Linked DNA regions of Puniceicoccus vermicola. The protein of the gene in region 1 interacts with the protein of each later gene in a pairwise test. Links are inferred from orthologs where the notes say so. Each region holds a gene or a part of one and is shown in the gene's direction. Other genes may lie near its edges. The genes, in order: priA and H5P30_RS11470.

Region 1 (10,455 bases):
ACCTTGGAGATAGCCGTTCGGCAAAGGGTGCTCTTCGGTGATTCGCATCTCCACGCCGCGGTCTTGTCCAAGTTGTTTCAGCTGGTCTCCGATCTCTCGGGCGCCCGATTTTTGTCGGTTCACAACCAGCGCGACTGTGCGTAAGGGCTTCACGTTCGGCGAACCTATCATTGGCGATGAGAGAGAGAAAGGAAATTTAGGGAGGATTGAAGGATGAGCGAAAGGGCCGACTGCTCAGGTTTCAAGCTCGCATATCAGTGCGGGGGCGGAAAGATTCGACTTCGGGATCATCGATGGCGATACCCTGAGATCAAATCCATGGGAACGACGAAGACAGATACGGCATTCTGGCGGGACGATGTAGACGAGTTTCTCGCCTGGGTCCAGTTGGAGCGTGGACTTTCTCTGAACACGGTGGCGAGCTATGAAAACGACCTGTCACAGTTCGGCGACTTTCTCGTGAAGAGCTCATGTCGTTCGTGGTCGGATGTGGACGAAAGTGCCACCGGGAAATTTTTGGAGCTGTTGACCGAGGAGCAGTATGAGACGGCGACATTGGCGCGCAAACTATCGGCGTTGCGGGGGTTCTCCGCTTTTCGGGAGCGTGAGCAGGGGGCGGCCAGTCTCACGGAAATCGTTCGCGGTCCGCGTTCCGGGAGGAAAGTTCCCACAAGTCTGACGATCGACGAGACGCTCCGGCTCCTGGAGGCTCCCTCTCAGGCCACTCCTCATGGTTTGCGCGATCGCGCGATTCTTGAGCTTCTCTACGGATCAGGCCTGCGTGTCAGCGAGTTGACGGGGCTGCTTTTGCAGTCGGTAGATCTGGACAATCGGTTTGTCCGCGTTTTTGGGAAAGGTTCGAAAGAGCGTCTAGTGCCAGTCGGTGGCAGCGCCTTGAAAGCTTTTCGGGATTATCTCAATGCGGGGCGCCCGGCGCTGGTCAAGGCGAAGACAGGAAGTGAAGTTTTCCTCAGCCAAAGAGGTGTCTCGATTTCGCGAAAGACGGTCTGGCATCTGGTGAAATCTCACGCGGAACGTGCGGGTCTCCCGAAGGCGGTCAAACCTCACATGTTGCGGCATTCATTTGCCACGCATCTCCTGGAGGGAGGGGCCGATTTGCGGACGATCCAGGAAATGCTCGGACATGCGGACATCGCGACGACCCAGATCTACACCAAGGTGGAGGGCGAGCGGTTGCTCGACGAGCATGCTCGTTTTCATCCGAGGAATCGCAGCGGAGACTGAATCGCCCTGTTGTGCCCTAAAGGTGAAACAGGTCGGCGGCGTTCCCTGCAAAAATTTGATTTTCCTGTTCACTGCCGAGGTTCTGGTCCCGGATCTCCTGAAGAAAGCGTAGCCATCCGGGAGTTTGATCCTTGCGGGGGTAGAGCCGCAGGGGGAAGTCCGAGCCGAAAAGGATTTTATGGGGGCCGACGACTTCGCAGGCAGTGGCAAAGATTTTTGAGTCGTAGAGAAGGGGGCTGGCGGAACAGTCGTAATAGACGTTGCGGAACAGTTTGCGGACGTAGGGATTGAGTTCGTGGAGGAAGAGTCCGCCTCCCCAGTGCGAGAGAATGATCTTTAAATCAGGGTTCTGGGCAATAAATTGCTCAAAATCCTCGAGCGGAGTGGGAGTCCTGCCCGGATGAGGTCTACCAACTGGTTCCGTTACGTGAAAGTTAAAGAGGAGCCCCGCCTCAGAGGATAGCTTGGCGAGCTCACTCCAAAACGGCTCGGAGAGCCGGGAATTCTGGATCGAGGGGAGAAGTTCTCCAAAACCGGAGAATTGATTCTTCACGGCCCACTCGACCAACTCCGAGGGAGACGGGCCTTCGGGGTGAACGGAGGCCATTGCCCGGAAGCGGTTGGGGAAGTCGCGGAGCCACTGGGCCATTTCTTCGTTGTGGATCTGGCACGATTCAGGGTTCTCCCAATACCATCCGAGGAGTACGGCCTGGTTGATGCCATCGCGCTCCATCGTTTCGAGAAAGGCGTCTTGGTCGACCCATCCCTGCAGAGAGGGGCGTCCTTTCTCGGGGACCACCAGCTTCTGCCAGTGAGGTTCGCATTGTTTGGCCGCCCAACCAGCGGGGTCGGCGACGGCTGTTTTGGGGAATGCGTGGGTGTGGGCGTCGATTATGAGTGGAGCTGGAGTCAGTGCGGACAATCTATGGGCAAATTTACAGGGTTGCGCTGCCTGTGTCCATGGGTTTTCACTTTTCGCCATGCTTGAAAATTTACGGTTCGAGGTCCACGAAGCGACCACTCAGTTGGTCGAAAACGGTTTGGTGGACTACTTCCGTGGAAACATCAGTGCTTTTGATCCCCGCCGAGGACTCGTAGTGATCAAGCCCCGGGGGATCGATTATGGAAAACTCACTCCGGAGAGTTATCTGGTGGTTTCAGCTCGCACCGGGCAGGTTGTCGAAGGGCTTGGAATGCCTGCTACGGGCATCGATGCGCATCTCACGCTATACCGGGACCTGCCGGACATTCGCTCGATTGTCGGCACGCACTCCAAGTATGCGACTATGTGGGCACAGGCGGGCCGCCGGATTCCTTGCCTGGGTGTCGCTCATGCCGATTTCTTTCAGGGTGAGATTCCGATTACGGCTCCCAACAGCGATGGAATTGACGAAAGCAGTTATTACGAGCGGGTCGGTGAGCAGATCGTAAATCACTATGAGCGGACCAAAGAGGATCCGAGCTTGGTGCCGGCGATTTTGGTTGATCGCCTTGGCCCAGTGACTTGGGGAGCATCTCCAATGGATGCGGCCCGCAATGCCGTTTATGTGGAATTGCTCGCCGAATTGGCCTACGGGACACTCGTTCTTAACCCCACTCGCGAGCCCTTGCGCGATGGCGATATTCAGCGCCACTTCACCATCATGAGAAAACGTGGCGTCATTCCCTCGAATCGGATTCGGGGCCGCCAGATCGAGAAACGGTAGCCCCCCCTAAATCAGTGAGCACGTGGCCAAGCCGGAATCATTAGATCCGAACTCATCGGACTCCCGGGAAATCCGGAACATTGATTCCACCGCGGCTCTCGCGAAGCACTTAGGGCTTTCCCGGTGGACCGTCTCCCGGGTCCTGAATGGGCACGGTGGGGTGAGCGAAAAGACCGTCGAGCGGGTTCGCGAGGCGATGCAGAAGAGCGGTTTCGAGCCGAACCTTTACGCCCGGTCTTTGCGGGGTGGAAGAACTCGTACTCTAGGAGTCTGTATTCAGGAGATGGATTCGCCGTCGTTGAGCCAAAAGGTGGGGAACCTTCAAGCCCTCTTCCGAGATCGCGACTATCACTGCCTTCTCGAGTTGACCAATCGAAACCACTCCTTGGAGGAGCAGGTGCTTCGGCATTTTTTGAATTTGAAGGTGGACGGGATCGTCGGGATCGGTACCTGTCTCTCTCCGGCGTCTTCTCTCATCGAAGAGCTAAAAGCATCGGGGATTCCAGTGATGCTCGTCGACCCGGAGACGGTTCTTCCCTTCCCAACGGTGGAGGTCGACCGATCGGGGGCAACCGAATCGATGATGAATCTTTTGTGGACCTCGGGTCACCGCTCTTTCGGATTTGCTGGATTTGATCCGGACTACGCTTACAGTGCCCGCCGATTGGATGGGGCGGATCGTTTTCTCGAACGCCGGAAGGGGACTCGGTTGTGGTCTCTTTTTGAGCCGGGAACCGTCCGCCATGATTTTTCCTACGGGTCTCGTCTTGCGGAGAAAATCTTGGCAGAGGGATCCATGCCTTCGGCCATTCTTGCCGTAAATGATCGGGTGGCGATTGGGGTCATCGCAGAGTTACGACGGAAGGGGTATGCCATGCCGGGCGACCTGGCGGTCGTGGGGCACGATAATTTGGAAGTTTCCTCCTTTTTTGAGCCCGCTCTGACGACCGTGGATCAAAAAATTGGAGAACTGATGAGTACGGTGGCGAGTGGCTTGATCGAATGGGTCGAGGATGGCGAGAAGCCACCACGGCGGGTGATCTTACCGACGGAGCTGAAAATCCGGGGCTCTCATCAAAACGTCGCGGCGAGCACCTGAGGTCAGTGGAAGATCAGACTTCCTGGGGAGGGTCGATGCGGAGGACCGAATCCAGAAGTTGACGGGTTTTTGGGGCGGACGGATTGTGGAAGACTGATTCGACTGTTCCGTCTTCGACGAGAGACCCTTGGTCGAGAACCATGACCCGCTCGCAGAGATGTTCGATCAGCGGGATGTCGTGGGTGATGAATAACAGGGCAATGTGTTCTTCCTCACTAAGCTTGCGGAGAAGATGAACGATCGAACGCTGGGTGGTGACATCCAGGGCACTGACCGCTTCGTCGCAGACCAAGAGTTGGGGGTTGGGAGCGAGAGCCCGGGCGATACAGATCCGCTGGCGTTGGCCTCCGCTGAATTGGTGCGGGAAGCGGTTTAGGGCTCCGGCGTCGAGATGAACCTTTTCAAGCAGAGCGATCGACTCCTTCTCCAACTGCGCCTTTTCGGTTATCCGGCCGGAAACCTGAAGCGCTTCGACTAAGGCCTGCCGGATGGTCCGACGCGGGTTTAGGGAGTGATAGGGATCCTGGAAAACCATCTGCACCATTCGCGCTCGCGTGAGTCGGGCCTCGCGGGTGGAGTCCTGGGCCATTTTGCCCAGAATCTGAAGAGTGCCTTCCGAATGCGGGACCAATCCGAGAACCGTTCGGGCGATCGTCGACTTGCCGCTACCGCTCTCGCCGACGAGTCCCGCTCGCTCTCCGGGCTGGAGGGAAAACGAGACTTTGGTAGCGGCCCGGTGCCCTCCCGGATAGGTGACGGAGACTTGATTCAATTGGAGGACGGGTGGTGCCTGTGTGCTCACGCGAGTTCCTCCGTTGTGCCTCGGGCTGAGGCGATTAGAGATTTTGTGTAGGAATGTTGTGGAGACGAAAGAACATTGCGAGTCACCCCGGATTCAACCACTTCGCCATGATAGAGGACGGCGACCCGGTCGGCGAAATGGGAGACGATTCCGAAGTCGTGGGTAATGAGAAGGACGCCGGAGCGGGAGTCCGTGGCTAGATCCCGTATGAGCTGAAGAACTTCTTTGCGGATGGTCGGATCGAGCGCGGTGGTCGGCTCATCCGCGATGAGGACGGAAGGCCGATTGGCCATGGCGATCGCCAAGACGACTCGTTGTTGCATCCCTCCACTGAGGTGATGCGGGTAGGCTTTTAGCAAACGCTTGTCGGGCGTGAGACGAACGGATTGTAAGAGTGAGGCGACTCGCTCTTTGCGCTGTCGCGAGGAAAGCTTTCCGTGAAGGGACTCGCCGATTTGGGTCTCAATTTTGATAGAAGGGTGGAGGGCGCTCGAGGGCTCCTGAAAGACAAATCCGATGTGACGACCGCAAAGTTTTTGGAGCGCCGCATAGTCCTTGGCGGGAATCGTCTTTCCACCGACGGTGACTTTCCCGGCAACGCGGGTATTCTCCGGAGGGAGAAGTCCGCCAACGGCGAAACCGGCCGTCGATTTTCCGCTCCCACTTTCTCCGACGAGTGCGAAAACCTCCCCCGGAAGAACCTCGGCCGAAAAAGAGGAAAGGGCGGTGGTTTCTTTTGGCTGCCCCGCGTTGCGACCTCCCAAGTATGACACCGATAAGTCCTCAATACGGAGGGCTGGACGGGTGTCGGGAGAAGCGGTCATGGTGGAGACGGTATCAGAAAAAAAGTTCGAGCCAAACTTTGGAAAGGAATGCGCCTGAAGGGAAATCTTTCCAGCGACTATTTTGGATTCTGCTTTGGATCGCTTCGGGGGAGTGAAGACAATCGCGGAACGAGTCCGCTATGGTTTGGAGCTCTTCAGGGGATTCGTTTGCGCGGGATTCCAAATGGATTTCCTGAATCTGGCCGTCTTGGACTGAGATGCGGCTACTCATCGATTCCGAGTCACGGGATACGGTGCGCTCGAGCTCGTATCGCGGGGATCGGCCAAAAATCCAGGCGGGATCGCGAAAGTGGGGGAGGTAGTCTTCGGCTTTCCGGAGGATTGTGGATGGCATCTCTTCAATGCGACGCAGATTGGAGTGGTGGCCGAGGAGCACGTTGAGGAGGTCTTCGGCGAAGGTGCGGGTGTTGGGAATGTCGGGGAGGAGCGAGCAGAGGTTCACCGTTAGGCTTCGGTTTGAATCGACGGCTCGGTCAGTATAAGCGTTGGAGTCAGGTGTGAGGAATCGTGCCAACTGCGGGAGATCGGTATTGAAGAGGAGCGTGCCGTGATGGAGGACTCGGCCCCCGGTGAAATATTCGGCGTTGCCGGAAAACTTACGTCCGTCGTGGAACAGATCGCTTCGGTTGCGAATCTCAACCGCAATCCCCCGGGCCTCGAAATAGGGGAAGAGAAGGCTCAGGTGTTCTTGAAAGGCGATCTTGGGTTCGCCGGGGGAGACCATCGTGAAATTCAGATTCCCGGGATCGTGGTAAACCGTTCCGCCGCCAGAGAGTCTACGGTTGAGGGAAATCCCGGTGTGGAATGCTTCGGCGGCTGAGACTTCGGCCCAGAGATTTTGGTTTTTCCCGACGAAGAGCGCGGGTCGGTTGATCCAGAGGATGAGAAAACTCTCTTGGCTATCGCGGAGGCAGGCCTCCTCGATGGCTGAGTATCGGGCCGGGTCGTCATCGCATGAGATCCACGCGAGGCGTTCTGTCGGTTCAGGCGGCGCTGTCGGGGAAGTCATTCGCCACTTCTCTGATCAGTTCCTGAAAGGGGATGAATTCACGGAGGCTCTCCAGATCATCATCATGCATCAACCAAGCCACATCGTTGTAACCGCGGGCGATGGCATCCCGGAGAGACTCGACGGCCTCTGTTTTCCGGTTTTTCAGGGCCAAGCTGCAGGCTAAATTGTAATGAGCGACCGGGTTTTCAGGATCGTGGCGAACGATACGACGATCGACGCGGAGACCATCGGCTATTTTGCCACTCTTCGTGTAATAGTGAGCAAGGACCTCAAGGACGCGGACGTCTTTCGGGTTACGACGAGAGAGATTCTCGAAGAACTCGATTTCAAAAGTAAGGTCTTCTTTTTTGGAGCTTTTCGCTGAGTGCGCCGGCTGAGTCATTGCGTCCAACTACGCCTTGTTTGCCCCGCTGGTCAGGGCGTTCTTTCGGGCGTCTTCGACAGCTTGGCTCAAGGCACTGTCTTTGCGATGCTTTGCTTGAACTTGGAGCCGCTGGGAAACGACCTCGAGGCCCAGCTTGGCGGCAACGGCTTTGCCATACCATTCCATAAACGGGGCATCGATCTCATAGATGCGATCGTCGTCCATGCAGATGACCTGAGCCTTGAAGTTGTCGGCCGAGTGATGGGCCATGTAGTATTTGTAATCCTTCCCGATATCGACCTCGCGGATGAGGCCGCTCTCGACGAGAATGGGAAGTGTGCGGTAGATCGTCGCCCGGGATACGGTGCTGTCGATCTCCCTAGCGCGATCCAGAAGTTCTTCAGCAGTAAAGTGTTGCTGATACTCGTAGGCAGCCTCAAAGATAGCGTGCCGTTGATTCGTGATCCGAAGTCCACGGCTGGAGAGGAAGTCTCGGAAAGTTGTCCAAGGGTCCTCTTTATCGGTCTGTGCTGTAGGGGTGGTCATATCTTATTGAGACTAAATTGACACTGATTGAACCTTGTGTAAAGAGGATAGAGCGAAAATTGAACTCTGTATAAGGTCAACTTCTGCTTGTTATCGGGATTTTACCCGAGCTTTCAGTGGGGTGGTGGAATTGATTTGAATCGGGCTGAGCTCTGGGGGACAAGGAGAGGCGATGCAGAGTGAGTTGGGAGTAGAGAAAACGGCCGGGCTGGGAACCAAGCCTATGGCTGAAGTGGTTCCGTTGAGCCGGGGCGACCTACGGCTGACCTACCGGATCCCCTCGGCGCTGCAGCCTCTGTTGCCGGGTACTTTGGTTATCGTGCCTTTGCAGCGGCGTCGGGAGAAAGCGGTGGTGGTCAAGCTCACGGACGTCTGCGATTTCCCTCAGAACAAATTGCTCAACATCTCAGGCCTCCTATCGGAAGGGTCGGTTCTGCCCCCGGACCTGCTCAAGTTGGCGACGTGGATGGCCGGGTATTACATGGCCCCATTTCGGACGGTTGTCGAAGCCATGGTCCCGGCTCCGGTGCGCGAGGGGAAGGGGCAGATGCGGGAGACGATGATCGAGGCGATACGCCCGGTGGAGAAAGAGACCTTGGAGGCTCTGAACAAAGCGGCCCGCCGCCAAGGGGAGTTGCTTCAATTTCTGCTCCAACAGACCAAAGCCCAACCGCGATCCCTGGTTCTGAAGCGCATGAACATGTCGGCGAGTGTGGCCGAGGGATTGGTCGAGAAAGGTTTGGCAAAGTGTCACAGCGAGAGCCGGGTGCGAGAGTCTTATCAGGATGGGCTCGATGCCGAGGCGGTGACCGCTTCTGGGCCTCCGGCATTGACCGAAGAGCAGGAGGCGGCCTTTACCCGGTTGGAAGAAGTGCGTAAAGAGGGCGGCTTTGCCTGTTGGTTGCTACACGGGGTGACGGGATCCGGGAAGACGGAGGTGTATCTACGCCTCATGGAGAAAACTTTGGAAGAAGGCGGGCAGGTTCTCTTTCTGGTTCCGGAGATCGCTCTGGCTCCCCAGACGGTGGCCCGGGTGCGTTCGCGCCTTGTGTCGACGGGGGCCAACGTCGTCGTCTGGCACAGCAATCTCTCGGCGGGTCAGCGGGCCGATGCCTTCCGGGAAGTTGCAGAAGGTCGGGCAAACGTGGTTGTCGGGGCTCGGTCGGCAGTGTTTGCCCCGTTCCCGGATTTGCGCTTGGTCCTGGTGGACGAAGAGCATGAGCCCGCCTACAAGCAGGAGGAGACTCCTCGCTATCACGGGAGGGACGTCGCCATCATGCGCGCTTTCGATCGCAAGGTGATGTGTCTGCTGGGGTCGGCGACTCCCGCTTTGGAAACTCTCTACAATGTCCGCGCCGAAAAGTTCGGTGTGGTCAAGTTGACCAAACGCGTCGACGACCGGCAAATGCCCTTGCTTCACGTGGTGGACCTGCGCCGGGCCCGGGCAGCCGGTAAGGGCGGAGGATTGTTTTCGCCTCTCTTGCGGGACAAGATGATCGACCGCCTGGAAAAGGGAGAGCAGACGATTCTCTTTTTGAATCGTCGTGGGTATTCGACTACGGCCCTCTGCCCCTCCTGTGGGCATGTCGTGGAATGTCCGCATTGTAGTGTCGGCCTGACCCTCCACCGCACCGACAATCGAATGCGGTGTCACCTCTGTGGCTACGAGAAGGAAGCGCCCACCTACTGCCCGTCCTGTCGATCTCCGGATTTCAAATGGAAAGGCTCGGGGACGCAGAAAGTCGAGGCCGCGGTGCAGGCTCTGTTGCCCAAGGCGCGGGTGGTTCGACTCGACGCCGATTCCGCCCGCAAGCGGAACCATTTCCGCTCGGTTCTGCAGAACTTTCGTAAGGGAAAAATCGACGTTCTCGTCGGGACGCAGATGATTGCCAAGGGACTCGACTTTCCAAACGTGACTCTTGTCGGCCTGATTGACGCGGACCTCTCCCTGCACCAGGAAGATTTTCGAGCGGCTGAGCGAACGTTTCAGCTCATCGTTCAGGTCTCCGGTCGTTCCGGTCGGGGAGATCGCGCCGGAGAAGTTGTCGTCCAGACCCTGACCCCGCATGCGCCTCCGATCCAATTTGCGCGTCGGCAGGATTTCGACGGATTCCTCGACGAAGAATTGAGCCTGCGCGAGGAGTTTCGCTATCCTCCTTATCGCCATTTGATTCGTCAGGTCTTGCAGGGGCGGAACGAGGAGAAAATTTGGTTTGTGGCCGAAAAGTGGGCCGAGGAAGCCGAGAAAACGCTGGGCGCCGATGTGGAGATTCGCGGCCCCGCCCCCACGCCGATTGAGAAAGTCGCCGACGAGTATCGTGTGCAGCTTTGGTATTTTACCTCCGCAGTGAGCTCAACTGGACAACGCTTGGCGCGTATGGCTCAGAAGTTCGAACTGCCGGACGGGGTTAAGATGATGTTCGACGTCGATGCCGTCGGGCTGCGGTAGTTTCGGTGGTCGGTGGTCGGTGGTCGGTGGTCGGTGGTCGGTGATCTGTGGTCTGTGGTCGGTGATCTGTGGTCGGTGATCTGTGGTCGGTGGCCGGTCGTCGGTGATGGGTTGTCGGTTTTCTGGTTTTTAGTTGGTGGGGATTGTGGGGCATGGCTTCAGCCTTGCCCGCGAATGAGCGGTGCGGTGTAGTTCGTTTTTAAAGGAGGGTGTTGGCGACCTGCTTAGCTTTCCCGAAGTATCGGGTGGAGCCTAGCAAGGGAAGCTGCTCATCCATGGTCGGAGAGGCAGTGGTGGGCGCTGAAGCAACCCACCCACTATATCGGGCATGGCTTCAGCCTTGCCCAGTTGGGGCGGTATGAGGTAGCCGCCTATTCTCCTTTTTAC
Region 2 (8,823 bases), on another replicon or contig:
TGATGTCGGGGTTCCAGACTGGGCGGGGTGTGTTGCCGTAGTGCTGGGTCCATACATCGCGGAGACCGACAATGGCGCTGCCCTTGGTTCCGTCTACCTGCATGGTGAGCAGGTCGTCGCGGCGGACGCGGACGTTCCAGGAGGAGTTGAAGTGACAGACTACTCCGTTTTCGAGTTCGAAGGTCGAATAGGCGGAGTCGTCTGCGGTGCACTTGTAGGGCTTGCCTTCTTCGTCAACGCGTTCCGGAATGTGAGTTGCGGCCAGGCAGGAGACGCTCTTGACGTTGCCAAAGAGGTTGTCGATGACGTAACGCCAGTGGCAGAGCATGTCGACGATCATGCCGCCTCCATCTTCCTTGCGGTAGTTCCAGGAAGGGCGTTGGGCCGGAATGGTGTGGCCCTCGAAGACCCAGTAACCAAATTCGCCGCGGACGGAGAGGATGTCTCCGAAGAAGCCGTTTTCGACGAGGCGCTGGAATTTGAGCATTCCGGGGAGCCAAAGCTTATCCTGAACGACACCATTTTTCACTCCGGCGTCGCGGCAGATCTTATACAGCTCGTAGGCGTCCTCGGTCTTGATGGCGGTCGGCTTTTCGCAGTAAACGTGCTTGCCGGCTGCCGCAGCCTGCTTGACCGCATTGAAACGGCGGAGGGTGCTCTGGGCGTCGAAGTAAATCGAGTAGGCCGGATCGTTCATGACGGAGTCGAGATCCGTCGTCCATTTCTCGACGCTGGTTTGGTCGATGAGCTTCTTGAGCTTCGTTTCGTTCCGTCCGACGAGAATGGGGTCGGGCATGATTGTCTCGGTCGGGGAGACTTTGACGCCCCCTTGCTTGATGATCGCATCGATCGACCGCAAGAGGTGCTGGTTCGTGCCCATGCGCCCCGTGACGCCGTTCATGATGATTCCGATGGTGTGTGTGTTCATTTTTTAATGGTTTAAGAGGTTGGGAGGTGAGAGGTTAAGAAGTTAAGAAGTTGGGAGGTTTAGAGGTTGAGGGTTGGGCGGTTATTGCTTGATGGATTCCAAATATCGGAGAAATCCCCCGATGAGATTGGCTACTTTTTCCGATTGCTCGAGTAGGTCTGAAAAGGTCTGCTTATCTATATAATTTGCGTCGAGAAGAGTGTAGGCTTGAGAGCGAAATTCATAGGCTGAGCCCAGTGCGATTCGAAGAAACCTAATGAATTCTTGGTTGGATCCTCGTCCGAAGCCCTCGGCGATGTTTGATCCAACCGAGACGGCAGATCTTCGTACTTGGTCACGGAGAGCGAAGTCTTTGGCAAGTTCACCGGATTTGCAGATTTCATAAGTGATTCGAGCGAGGATTCGAGACTCCTTCCAAGCTTCAATCTCTTCAAATCTTTGAATGCTGCTCATCGAATTCTTTGTAGTTTTCTTCTCTCCGAACCTCTTAACTTCAAAGCTTCTAAACTTCTCAACCTAGGCAGGCCTACACTTCCGCCCGATAAGCCTCGATGATGTCCTTCAAATACTCGTCCATGTCCCGGGCCCAGTGGCGCGTCGAGAACACTTCCACTTCGATCCATCCGTTGAAGCCGGCGTTTTCGACCATTTGGCGAATGCCGCGATTGTCGATGCAGCCTTCGCCCATGAGGCCACGGTCGTTGAGCATGTCGGCGGTGGGGGTCATCCAGTCGCAGACGTGGAAGCCGAGGATTCGGTCTCCTGCGCGTTTCAGTTCCGCTTCCAGTTGTGGATCCCACCAGACGTGGTAGACGTCGACGGCGATGCCAACGTGCTCGGCGCCGAGCTGATCGATCATGTCATTGCACTGACCGACAGTATTGACGGCGCTGCGACAGTCGGCGTACATCGGGTGGAGGGGTTCGATCGAGAGCTTGACCCCGGTCTTGGCAGCGTGGTCGATGCAGGCCGCGATCCCGTCGGTGATCTGCTTGCGGTTTTCGATGAGAGAGAGTTCCGGTTTGGCCCCGCAAACGAGAACGACTTGGGGGGCGCCAATCGCGGCGGCTTCGTCGAGGGCGCGGAAGTTGTCGTCGAGAGAGGTCTGCCGCTCTTCGGAGGTGAGTCCGGGGTAGAATCCGCTGCGAACCAAAGAAACGGGGGTCAGTCCGTGGTCGTCGAGCAGCTTTTTGGATTCCGCCAATTCGCGGCCTTCAAGCCATTGGCGCCACACTCCCACGCCGGGGACTCCAGCGGCCGAGTATTTGGCACAGGCCGTGGGGAGGTCCCACGGTTTGGTGGTCATGGTGTGGATGGCGAGGCGGTCTAGGTTTTCCATGGCTGTTTGGAGGTTTAGAAGATCAGAGGTTTAGAGGTTTAGAGGTTTGGAGGTAGGGAGGTTGGGACGTTAAGAGGTTTGGGTGTTGAGGAGTTGGTTTAGGGTCTTTGCATCGTCGCGGAGCTGGTCGGGGGAATTTTCGGCAACGAATTCCAAGGTGATATAGCGGTCGCCTCCGGCAGTGCGGATGAGGTGGAGGTATTCCGTCCAAGGCTCGATGCCATCATTGAGGGCGTAGCGGTCCTTCCAGCCGCCTGGGCCCCAGTGGAAGCAGTGAACATTTGCGAGGTGGGGGAGGGCTGCTTTGAGTTCCTCTAGGTCCTTGGGAAAGGATCCTCCCGCCCTCGGTTGCCAGAAGAGTTTTAACTGGGAAAGGCCCACTTCTTCGAGGAGCTGGTGCGCCGATTCCTGGGTGTCGGTCAGGGTGCCGCCGTGGTATTCGAGCGCCACGGTAATGCCTTTGTCTTGGGCGGAGAGAACGGCCGAGCGAATACGCGCGGCCACTTCTTGTCGGTTCTCGGTAGAGGAATCGGCGGATCCTTGGGTGCCCGCCCAGATGCGGATGATGCGCGTGCCGAGAGCTTCGGCGCTGGCGAGGACATCGGCGAATCGCACGGTTTCCTCGTCGCATTTATAATAGGAGCCATAGGCACAGATTGCGAGTCCCGCAGCTTCCGTTTTTTCGCGAACTTCCCGTGCGAGTTCCACGTCTCCATGGGGGACGTGGACATCACCGCCCCATTCGATGGCTTGTATGCCGGATTCGGCGCAGAGCTCGATAATCTCCTCGACGGAAAGTTCGCGGAAGGTGATGGAGCAGAGGGCGGACTGTAGCATGGGAGGATCGGTTGATCAGTTCTCGGTTGGCCGGTTCTCAGTTATCCAGTTCTCGGTCTTCGGTCGTCCGGTCTCAAATCTTCAACCGGGAACCGAGGAACCGAAAACTGGGAAACGGTTATCACTTACTTAAAGAATGTCAGATAGGGCTTCTCTTCGATGAGACGCTGGAGATAGACGGCGAGCTCCATGGCGTGGTAGTCGCCCCACATGGAGGATTCTCCGTAGGCGACTTTACCGGCTTCGGGTTTGTGGTCCCAGCCGTTGGGCTCGTGGTAAATGGAGTGGAGGATCAGTCCTTGGTGGTTCTCGTCGGTCGAGAGGTAGGGCTCGGCGAAGAGGCTTTGGGCGACTTTGAGGCCGGCCTTGGTGTAGCGCTCGGCGGCTTCGGTTTCGCCTTTCTTCTCCAGATAGCGTCCGAGACGGAGGAGACCTTGGGCGTCAATGGCGGCGGCGGAACTATCGACCGGCTCGTATTCATTGTAGGGATCGGCCGGGCGGTTTTGGTAGTCGCCCAGCTTGTGAAGCTGAGGTGCTCCGGTATCCCAGTAGGGGATTCCGTCGGTCGGCGTGTTGTCAATGAAGTGGTCGGAGGTGGCTTTCGCGCCTTTTAGCATCATGGCCTCAATGGCGTCGCGTCCGCCAAAGGGATCGAGTTCGGCGTCGGAGAGGGTTTCGAGCAACTCGAGTTCTTCGGAGAAGCCGCAGACGGCCCAGGATTGTCCGCGTGTCCAAGTGCTGAAACCGGTATAACCCTGTTGGGAGTTCGGGCAGCGGTAGGCTCCATCCTTGGTATTAAAGACTGCTTCGTGGGTAGTCCGGCCCCATTCGTCGTAGGAGTCGCGTCCGTCGCCGTAGAAAACGGAAAATTGCGCAGTCGAATCGATGTGCTGAAGAGCGCGGTCGAGGAGGCTGATCGGTTTGTCGCCTTCTCCCATGAGAACGTGGCCGAGCTTGTGCGCCTGCATCAGAATACGGCAGGAGCGGATCGTGTCGACGAAGAGGGAGTGTGGTCCGTTGAACGAGTGAATGAAGCCTCCGCCCTGACGCACAGTCCAGCGGCTTGCCTGGACGGCCCCGGAAACCTTGATGGCCAGCTCGTAGAAATGTTTTTCCCACTCACTTTCGGGAATGCGGCCTTCAATCATGAGGCGGCGCAAGTTGCCGTAGGTGGAGAGGTTGTTGAAGCCGTGGTCGTGAACGCCAATGTGGCTGACGTGGGTTGCCATGCGCTCAACAGTCTTCGAGCGACCGGAGGCGAGGCTCTTTTCGTCGCCGGTCGCATCATAGTGGAGGATCCCAATCCCATACCGGAAGCCTTCGGTCCATTCCGTCCATCCGCGCGTCGTGTACTTGCCTTCCACGGTGAAGACGGGAGAACCGTTCGACTCGTCGTATTCGCGGTCGATGAGTTGGACCTTCTTTCCTGCGAGGTCGAAGAATTTTTCCAGGCTCGGCTTGAGGTCAGCGAGAGAGGGTGCGGATTGGATGTCGATCATAGAGTTTTTTGGGGAAGTTAAGAAGTTGAGAAGTTGGGACGTTGGGAGGTTTAGAGGTTGGGAGGTTGAACTGAAGAGCAGGGCCGCAAGTCTTAAAAACGGTGTTCCTTCGCCAAGTGGGCGATGACCATTTCGCTGTCTTCGAGGATTTGGTAAGTGTGCTCGAGTGCGGCGTCGAACTGGAGAGATTCACCTCCGGAGAGGGTGTGTCGCTCTCGGGGGAGGGAAATTAGGATTTTCCCGCGACGGACCCAGCAGATCTCGAACTCGTCCCCGTGCGCTTCCGGTTTCTTCAGTTCTTCGCCTTTCTGGGCGGTGGCGTAGAAAAGGACGATTCCTTTATAGGCGACCTTCTCAAAATCAAAGGGGCCGGAACGGTAGGTCTCAGCGGTTTTTGCGTGGGCGCTGCAGGATTCGGCGAGGCCGAGGAGGTCGGTGCCGGAAAGGCCGAGGGCCCGCGAGAGGCGATAAAGCGTGCCCAGTTCGAGCACTGTCTGATTTCGCTCGATTCGGGAAAGCCCTGCGACCGAAATCCCAGAGCGTTCCGAAACTTCGGCAAGTGTCAGGCCCGCTCGCTTGCGAAGTTCGCGCACGATCGAAAAATCGAATTCTGTAGCAGGGGGTTGCACGTTGAAGATAAAAACATAGATATAATTTGTTTTTCAAGGAAATTTGAAGGGGCAAAAGAAAATTTACGGCATTTTTTCTCGACGCAGTGAATCCATCCCTGGCGAAAGTAGGGTCAGAGTGGGGGTAAAACGCTGATTTTAAGCGTTTTTCTCAGCAATCGGGGTGAAATTCGGCATTTCGGGCCTTGATTTTTCTTCCGGAGGCCTCATTCTCACCCGTTTTCCTTAATCCAAGCAAAGACTAGAAAGTTCCCACAATGGAAGACATCTCCCTTTCCGTTTCTCTCCGTGAGCGCGCCGGCAGTGGCGCGGCAGGCCGTATTCGCCGTGAAGGCAAGATCCCAGCGGTTATTTATGGCACCAGCGGCTCACGCAACCTTTCGGTTGACCGAAGCACTTTTCTCCAGGTCTGGCGTAAAGCTGGCCAATCTTCGATCGTAATGATCGACGATGGGAATGGTTTTTCGACCATGAGCCTCATTCAGGACGTGCAGCGCAATCCGCTCACCGACGATTTCATGCACATCGACTTCCTCGAAGTGAATTCGGGTCACGCGATTTCGGCTCACATCCCGATTCACATTCACGGAACCGCCAAGGGTGTTTCCAATGAAGGCGGTGTTTTGGACATTCAGCTTCACGAAGTGGAAGTTCGCTGTCTGCCGAAGGATCTTCCTCACCAAATCGACGTCGATGTCTCGGAGCTCGCTCTGGGTGACGTGATTCACGTGAAGGATCTCCCTGCAACCGAAGGTGTCGAATACTTGGGCGAAGAAGAAGCTCCGGTCGTTGCCGTCACCCATGCGGCTGCGGAGGAAACGGAAGACGACGAAGAAGAATCCGAAGTCGAAATCATTTCCGAGAAGAAGACCGAGACTGAGGAGAGCGAAGACTAAGTCTTTCCTCTCTGCGGAGTCCTTCTTAACCAACTGAATCATTATGGAACGGGTGCGTGTCATCATCGGTCTCGGGAATCCCGGGGAAGAATACCGAAAGACACGTCACAATGTCGGGTTTCTGGCATTGGACCAGATCGCGGCGGCCAGTGGAAGCCCTTGGGTGTGGGAACGCCGGTTTCAGGCTGATACCGCTCTCGTTGAGTTTGGTCTGCATCCGGTCCTCTTGGTTAAGCCGCGTACCTTCGTCAATCGATCGGGGGAAACGGCGGCTTCATTGGCGCGGTATTATCGCTATCCTGCCGAACGGTTTTGTGCGGTCTACGACGACATCACCCTCGATCCAGGGCGGGTTAAACTCTCGGCCGCTGGCAGTGCTGGCGGGCATAATGGGGTCAGTGACCTCATGAACCGCTTGGGATCGGGATTTTACCGCATGCGGATTGGGATCGGCGCCAAACGTCATCGGCAGATGGATCTTAAGGATTGGGTCCTTGGAAAGATTTCTTCCGTAGAGGAAGAGAAGCTGGCAGAAGCGTATACGACTACGCATCTCGGCCTTGAATTACTCGTTGCCCAGGGAATCGAACGGGCGATGAATCAAATTAACACGAAAAGCAAAGCATCATGATCAAGCAAACCAGCCGGAACTACCGGGCCACCTTTGTTCTCGACACCCGTGGCGTTGAGTCATCCGTGGAAGAACTCACCGAAACCTACTCGAAAGTGATCGAGGAAGTCTCCGGTAAGGTCGAGTCGGTCAAAAACCTCGGCAGCAAAGATTTCGCACGCAAGGCTGCTAACGGCCTTCCCTCCGGAATCTTCGTGCAGTACGAATTCATCGCTCCGGCGACCGCTCCCGAAGAGATTCAGGAAAAGGTCCGCCTTGACCGTAAGGTCAATCGAGTCATGGTGGAACACGCCTAAGAGCGTCTCCTCCACTCGAACCTTCACTACCTTTTCACCATGGCTTCCTACAACCGCGTCATTCTAATCGGAAATCTCACCCGCGATCCCGAGGTGCGTTTCGCGAGTGGGAACAATGCCATCTGCAAGTTTGGTCTCGCGGTCTCGCGGAACTACACGACGCGGGATGGTGAAAAACGCGAGGAAACCACTTTCGTCGACATCGATGCTTTCGGCAAGGTAGGCGAGATCCTCGGTAAGTACCTGTCGAAGGGGCGGCCCGTCATGATTGAGGGGCGTCTCCAACTCGACACCTGGGAAAACAAAGAGGGCGAGAAGCGCTCCAAGCTCAAGGTCGTCTGCGAAAACTTCCAGTTCCTCGGCTCCGGTCGGGGAGGTGATGAAGAAGGCAGCGGCGGCGGTGGTTATACCCGCAGCTCTCCTCCTCCCCGAGAAAGCTCTTCACGGTCCGGCGGCGGCCCGGCTGAAGATTTTGATGACGAAGACATTCCCTTTTAACCTTTAATTTTCAAGACAATGGCACAATCAGAAGTTCTCCTCCTCCAGCCCGTCACCAACATCGGTGGCGAAGGCGAAAAAGTTAGTGTAAAAGCCGGCTACGCCCGCAATTTCCTCGTTCCTCGTGGTCTCGCGATTCCCGCAACCCGTTCGAACGAACGTCAGATCGAATCTCTCCGCAAGCGTCGCGCCGAGCGTGAAGCCAAGGAGCTCGCCGAAGCCCAAGAGCTGATGAGCAAGCTGCAAGGTCTGAGCCTCGTCATCGTTGTGAAAACCGGCGAAGGCGGCAAAATGTTCGGTGCTGTCACCAGCCAGGACATCCTCGCGAAGATCGCTGAAAACGGGATCGAAGTCGACCGTAAGCAGGTCCACATTCCCGCTCCGATCAAGAGCATCGGCGACCACTCTGTGGAAGTGAAGCTTCACCCTGAAGTTCAGGGCGAACTCCGCCTCGAGGTCGTTTCGGAAAACCCGATCGAAGACTGAGTCAACTTTTCCCCGCCGCAGCGCAGAGAAACGACCGCTCCTCCCGTGCCCGCTCCGGCGGCGCAAAGGCGAGCAGAACTCCTTCCTCTCCGCCGCAGTGTCGGGAACCCTTTTATCCGGAAGCCGCTTTGAGCGGCTTTCGGTGTGTCTGGAGGGTAGCGGCCATGGCCTCATGGCTCATCTCGTCGAGCCTGCCATGGTTTCACGGCCCATCTATTGCTCGGTTTGTTTCGGATTTCATTGGGGATGCGGGTTGGACGAATCCGTTAAGGACCCGTCCGCGCCCCCAAGCTCCCCACCGGATGGCTCTGGACCTCTCCGCCTACGAGCATATCCTTCCACACAAATTCCTAGACTAACGTTTTCCTGTAAGAGTATGTCTAAAATGGAGCGCGGAATTCATTCCGCCCCGTCAGATTGGCTGCGCATGAAAAGTTACCCTCAGGATCTAAGGCGAAAGGCCTGAGTGGCATGCGGGCCGGAATGAATTCCGCGCTCCCATGTTCTTGCGTTTGCGAAACCGCCCAGAGCCATAGGCTTGTGTGTAAGAATATACCTACGAGTAGAAGGGGAATCCGTCTATTGATCGAGACTCCTCCCTTGCTTGTTTAAACCTTGAGCTTGTCGATAGGCAGGGGAGGGGGACCCCCGACGATTTCGGGGGTGGAGCGGTGCTGACCCAGTTATAATTTGCCAATAATTCTCTTAAATCGTCTTCAACCAGTGCCATTCGGGCCAACCCGCTCTACCTTCCGTTCGCCGATGGAGCCCTCGATGAGAGCTC

The links.
Region 2: the proteins of priA (region 1) and H5P30_RS11470 interact in binary tests that used the Escherichia coli proteins (3 or more experiments, as listed by UniProt). The link is inferred for Puniceicoccus vermicola from one-to-one orthologs.

Annotation. Positions count from the first base shown.
Region 1 is NZ_JACHVA010000080.1:60,809-71,263, forward strand. The notes cover bases 7,480-10,455. They hold priA (replication restart helicase PriA), read left to right. Parts: upstream 7,480-7,842; coding sequence 7,843-10,068; downstream 10,069-10,455. Other genes in these bases: H5P30_RS09160 (Fur family transcriptional regulator), read right to left, coding at 7,480-7,619. In the rest of the region: H5P30_RS09115 (NAD(+)/NADH kinase), read right to left, coding at 1-153; site-specific tyrosine recombinase XerD, read left to right, coding at 319-1,245; H5P30_RS09125 (amidohydrolase family protein), read right to left, coding at 1,262-2,227; H5P30_RS09130 (class II aldolase/adducin family protein), read left to right, coding at 2,226-2,951; H5P30_RS09135 (substrate-binding domain-containing protein), read left to right, coding at 2,974-4,050; H5P30_RS09140 (ATP-binding cassette domain-containing protein), read right to left, coding at 4,064-4,852; H5P30_RS09145 (ABC transporter ATP-binding protein), read right to left, coding at 4,849-5,676; H5P30_RS09150 (lipoate--protein ligase family protein), read right to left, coding at 5,690-6,706; H5P30_RS09155 (tetratricopeptide repeat protein), read right to left, coding at 6,681-7,091; more of H5P30_RS09160, read right to left, coding at 7,101-7,479.
Region 2 is NZ_JACHVA010000089.1:1,478-10,300, forward strand. Bases 5,906-8,823 are described here. They hold H5P30_RS11470 (single-stranded DNA-binding protein), read left to right. Parts: upstream 5,906-7,094; coding sequence 7,095-7,553; downstream 7,554-8,823. Other genes in these bases: H5P30_RS11455 (50S ribosomal protein L25), read left to right, coding at 5,906-6,128; pth (aminoacyl-tRNA hydrolase), read left to right, coding at 6,172-6,759; H5P30_RS11465 (30S ribosomal protein S6), read left to right, coding at 6,756-7,055; rplI (50S ribosomal protein L9), read left to right, coding at 7,572-8,039. In the rest of the region: H5P30_RS11425 (Gfo/Idh/MocA family protein), read right to left, coding at 1-928; H5P30_RS11430 (four helix bundle protein), read right to left, coding at 1,010-1,381; H5P30_RS11435 (sugar phosphate isomerase/epimerase family protein), read right to left, coding at 1,455-2,267; H5P30_RS11440 (sugar phosphate isomerase/epimerase family protein), read right to left, coding at 2,337-3,104; H5P30_RS11445 (glycoside hydrolase family 88 protein), read right to left, coding at 3,230-4,603; H5P30_RS11450 (helix-turn-helix domain-containing protein), read right to left, coding at 4,696-5,232; more of H5P30_RS11455, read left to right, coding at 5,490-5,905. UniProt on the Escherichia coli protein: Plays an important role in DNA replication, recombination and repair. Binds to ssDNA and to an array of partner proteins to recruit them to their sites of action during DNA metabolism. Acts as a sliding platform that migrates on DNA via reptation.